2 regions of the Pedococcus sp. P2_D7 genome follow, and region 1 is predicted to be linked to the other one. Evidence: riboswitches for the same ligand, from Rfam matches in the RefSeq annotation. Region 1 holds a riboswitch; the other holds the start of a gene.
The links. Region 1 has a riboswitch for cobalamin ahead of AC1DWJ_RS01025 (ribonucleoside-diphosphate reductase subunit alpha). Riboswitches for the same ligand answer to the same signal wherever they lie in the genome.
Positions count from the first base shown of each region.

Region 2: linked by a shared signal. The riboswitch ahead of AC1DWJ_RS14345 (hypothetical protein) and the one ahead of AC1DWJ_RS01025 (ribonucleoside-diphosphate reductase subunit alpha) in region 1 are both predicted to bind cobalamin.

Region 1 is NZ_JBFUEH010000001.1:215,759-218,221, reverse strand. It holds gene AC1DWJ_RS01025 (ribonucleoside-diphosphate reductase subunit alpha) at 1-1,166, opposite strand, end outside; cobalamin riboswitch at 1,303-1,554, opposite strand; gene AC1DWJ_RS01020 (DUF4185 domain-containing protein) at 1,622-2,463, shown strand, end outside.
Region 2 is NZ_JBFUEH010000005.1:406,404-408,866, forward strand. It holds gene AC1DWJ_RS14345 (hypothetical protein) at 1-1,077, opposite strand, end outside; cobalamin riboswitch at 1,179-1,306, opposite strand; gene ileS (isoleucine--tRNA ligase) at 1,684-2,463, shown strand, end outside.

The sequences.
Region 1 (2,463 bases):
CCCCAGAGGTCTGGCAGCTCGGGCACCTCGTTCGGGTCGATCAGGCTCCACTGCTCGTCGGCCTCGACACGACGCATGAACTCGTCGGGCACCCAGTTGGCGAGGTTGAGGTTGTGGGTGCGCCGGGCGTCCTCGCCGGTGTTGTCGCGCAGCTCGAGGAACTCCTCGATGTCGGGGTGCCACGGCTCGAGGTAGACGCACGCGGCACCCTTGCGACGACCGCCCTGGTTGACCGCCGACACCGACGAGTCGAGGGTGCGCAACCAGGGGACGATGCCGTTGGAGTGGCCGTTCGTGCCGCGGATGAGCGCCCCGCGTGACCGCACCCGCGACCACGAGATGCCAATGCCACCAGCGAACTTCGAGAGCTTCGCGACCTGCGCGTAGCGGTCGTAGATCGACTCGAGCTCGTCCTGCGGGGAGTCGACGAGGTAGCACGACGACATCTGGGTGTGGCGGGTGCCGGAGTTGAAGAGGGTCGGCGAGCTGGGCAGGTAGGCCAGCGACGCCATCAGCCGGTAGAACCCGATGGCCTCCTGGGGCGTGTGCGACAGCCCGCAGGCGACGCGCAGCATGAAGTACTGCGGCGTCTCCAGGACCATCCGGGTGTCGGGGTGGCGCAGCAGGTAGCGGTCGTAGACGGTGCGCAGCCCGAAGTACTCGAACCGGCGGTCGTTGGTCACGTCCACCGCGTGGTCGAGCTTGCGGGCGTTCGCCTCGACGAAGGCAGCGGTCTCGTCACCGATGAGCCCCTCGAGGTGGCCGAGCCGCACGGCCTGGCTGAACGACGCGATCTGCTGACCGCGCACCTCCTTGTCGATGTAGTTCGACAGGAGGCGGGCGGCCAGCCGCGAATACTCGGGCTCTGCGGCCGTCATCTCCGCAGCGGTCTGGATCGACAGCCGGTCGAGCTCGGCGGTCGTGGCCCCGTCGTAGAGGCCGCTGATGGTGCGGGTGGCGATGGCCATCGGGTCGACCTCGGTGAGGTCGTCGCACCAGCGCTCCACCGCCCGGACGATCTTCATGACGTCGACGGGTTCGCTGTCGCCGTTGCGCTTGCGCACGGCCATGCTGGCGCGGCGGGGCGCCTGGGACTCGGTGGCCAGGGGTCCGGCCTGTCGTCCCGTCGCCGGGTCCTCGATGACCTCGGTGGTCGTGTCGGTCACTGCTCTCTCCTCGCGAGCGATTCGGTGCCGCGGGTCGAGGAGGGGACGACGACACAGCCACCGCCTCCGGGAACCGGGGTGCAAGTCGACTGTGCATGTCGTGTGACCCGCCCTCGAGGCCACGACTCACCGCACACGGCGTGTGCGGTCGCTGGCAGGTCTTCGGACTCGCGGACCTTCGCCTCGGCGACCGTGGTGAGCCCTGGCGAGCTCGGTCGTCGACGCGGTTCCTACTGGCCGTCGCTTCCCACCCGCGTGGTGCGAGCAGTGCTTGATGACGGCGGTCGTTTCCGCTTACCGCTGCGGGGCAGTCCCGGATTCGCACCGAGTTCCCTCTTGCCCCGGAGACCGATTGCGCGGCCTCCGGACCAGCAAGAGACACCATATGCGGGTGGTGGTGCGAATCCTTGGCACCACATGTTGGGTCCGCGTGTCGCGTCCCTAGGATTGCCGCCATGCCCCGCGCCACCCCTCCCCTCCTCGGGGGCGCAGCGCTCGGGCTGGTGCTCGGGCTGGTGCTCACGGCGGTGCTCGCAGGCTGCTCCACCACGCCCGGCGGCGACGGCGCCACGACCGCGGGCGGCGCGGCATACCCCCGGTTGACGCCGACCTGCGCGCGGGCGACCTCGACCGGGAAACCGCCCGTGGTGACGGTCGCGCAGCTCAACCGGATCGTCGCGGGCCTGGACCTCCCGCTCTGGCAGGCCGGTGACATCGGAGCCAGCGCACGCCTGCCCGACGACCGGATCGTCTGGGTGTTCGGCGACACCGTGCGCGGCGACGGCATCAGCCCCCGCATCGTCGCCAACTCCATGCTCGTCACCAGCGGCCTGTGCACGTCACAGGTCGAGGCGACCGGACAGGGACCGGTGATCCCGGACCGCTCCGACGGGGTCGTGCACTGGCCGATGTCCGTCGTGTCCCTGTCGCGGCCCGACGGCGACGTCCTCGTCGTCGTCTCCGCCCGCATCCGTCGGGGCGCGGCGGGCGGCCTCGACTTCACCTACCTCGGGAGCAGCGCCACCCTCTTCGACGTCACCCCCGGGGGTGCGCCCACCCTGCGGCAGCAGCTCGACATCACCCCTGACAGCACCGCCGCCGACCAGGTCAACTGGGGGTCGGCCATGACGGTCCGGGGTGGCTGGCTCTACGTCTACGGCACCCGCCTGCCCAGCAAGGACTCCTTCGGACGTGCCCTGTATGCCGCCCGCGCACCTCTGGCCGACGCGCGCGACCGCGCGACGTGGCAGTTCTGGGACGGGACGACCTGGGTGGGCGAACAGGCACGGGCGGCGGT
Region 2 (2,463 bases), on a different contig from region 1:
GCCGCCGTTGGGCGCCTGGTGCGACGAGAGCCACTCGAGCGCGTCCACGGTCGCGGGGTCGTCCGCGCCCAGCAGGCCGACGAGGGCCTGGGCGGCGAAGGCGGTCGCGTCCGCGTCACTGGAGCAGGCAGCACCCGCGACGTCGAGGTTGCCGCGGAACCCGCCGTCGTCGCACTGCTGGTCGAGGAGGTAGTTCCCAGCGGCGTCCGGCACCGAGCCCGTGGCGCGACCGAGGGCGATGATGTCGAGGACCTGCCCGATGGTGTTGGAGTAGTCGCCGCTCGGGTTGGTCGCGTCGCCGAAGTTGGACTTGTCCGAGAAACGACCGCCAACGGTCATCAGGCCCTCGAGGCGGGCGACGAGGTCCTGCCCACCGAAGGCGGTGGGGTTGCCGCCCTGGGCGACCACGCCGAGGACGAGCTTGCCGAGCGGGCCGGCGTAGGTCTCGGCGGTCGGGGAGCCGGGCGGGTCGGGGTAGCCCACGTAGTCGTTCACGTGTGCGGCGAGGTAGTCGGTGGTGGCGTCGGCCTGGTCGAGGCCGGCGCCTGCGCCGTCCAGCGCCAGGACGGCGTCAATGGTGTTGCCACCGTCGAAGAACGTCGAGGCGGGGTAGTTGTAGTGGTCGTCGCGCGCGGCGAGGGTGCGCACGATGAAGCCGGCGGCGTACGCGGCCTGGTCGGTGGGGTCACCCGGGACCAGGGCCGCTCGCAGGGTGGACCCCGCGCCGAACGGCATCCGCTCCGACGTCGCGGCCAGGGCCTTGGACCTCGCCGCGGTCTTCGGCTTCGACGGGGTCGTGCTCGTCGTCGAGGGCGGCGTGGTGGTCGACGTCGTGGCCGACTCGGTGGAGGTCGTGGTGGCCGTGCCGGTGGTCGGCGGGGTGGTGGTCGACGTCGTGGCCGACTCGGTGGAGGTCGAGGTCGTCGTCGACGGCGTAGTAGTGCTCGAGCTCGTGCCGGTGGTCGTGCCGGTGGGCTCGGTCGTGCCGGCGAACGCCGCGCCGGGGACTACCAGGCTGGCCGCCAGGGCCAGGGCGAGCGCCGCCGCCGGACGGGCGGTGCGAAGGGTGCGGTGCATGGTGCCTCTTCAATGCGAACGGTGTCGCGACGGTGCACCGGCACCAGAACGTGAAAGACCCCCGGCGTCGCTGGAGCGACATCGGGGGGCGGCCTCGGACTGGGTGTCCGGGCTCCGCCCCGCGTACCTCGACGGAAATGGAGCCGCTTCGCGTACCAGGTGTTCCGGCTTGCCGCGTTTCAGGCGGCCTACGGTTGCGGGTCAGCGCCGGCATCTGACCGGCTTCCCCTGGTGTCGCGTCGTGGTGTCGCCATGCGGTCGGGGACCTCAGGGCAACGCCGCTCAGACTACACCGCACGACGGCGTCCTCCGGCCGTGCGCACGTGCCCTTCGTCACGGATGGCTAGACTGGGGTGCACAGGCGTCGAACCGGCCATCACCGGGGAGCCTCCGGAAGAACGGCAGGGCGCCCCGCGGCATACGCAGGGCACCAGGCTCACTAGAACCGGACGGGTGGGTCCGTGACAACCTTGGGCAAGAGCGGCCGTATGCCGCGTGCGTCAGCACGCGGGGCACGGCAAGCGAGGTGGCACCGCGGTGCCGTCGGGAAACCCGGCGACGTCGTCCTCGTGTGAGAACACGAGTGATGTGAGGACCGCCGACACCATGACCTATCCCAAGGTCTCCAGCGACACAGTCTCGAGCGACACAGTCTCCAGCGACGCCCCGGGCACCTCCTCGGGCGTGCCCGCGTCCCCGCGCTTCCCGGAGATCGAGGAGCGCATCCTCAAGTACTGGGACGAGGACGGCACCTTCATCGCGTCGGTGGAGAACCGGTCGGCCGGCACCAACGGCGACAACGAGTTCGTCTTCTACGACGGCCCGCCGTTCGCCAACGGCCTGCCGCACTACGGCCACCTGCTGACCGGCTATGTCAAGGACCTCATCCCGCGCTACCAGACGATGCGCGGGCGCCGGGTCGAGCGACGGTTCGGGTGGGACACCCACGGCCTGCCCGCCGAGCTCGAGGCGATGGCCCAGCTCGGCATCAAGACCAAGGACGAGATCCTCGAGATCGGCATCGAGGAGTTCAACGCCAAGTGCCGGCAGTCGGTGCTGAAGTACAGGGGGGAGTGGCGCGAGTACGTCACCCGCCAGGCCCGCTGGGTCGACTTCGACAACGACTACAAGACGCTCAACCCCGACTACATGGAGTCGGTCATCTGGGCGTTCAAGTCGCTGCACGACAAGGGCCTGATCTACGAAGGCTTCCGCGTCCTGCCCTACTGCTGGAACGACCAGACGCCGTTGTCGAACCACGAGCTGCGGATGGACGACGACGTCTACCAGATGCGGCAGGACCCGGCCGTCACCGTCGGCGTGCGGCTGGACACCGGCGAGCTGGCCCTGGTCTGGACGACCACGCCTTGGACCCTGCCGTCGAAC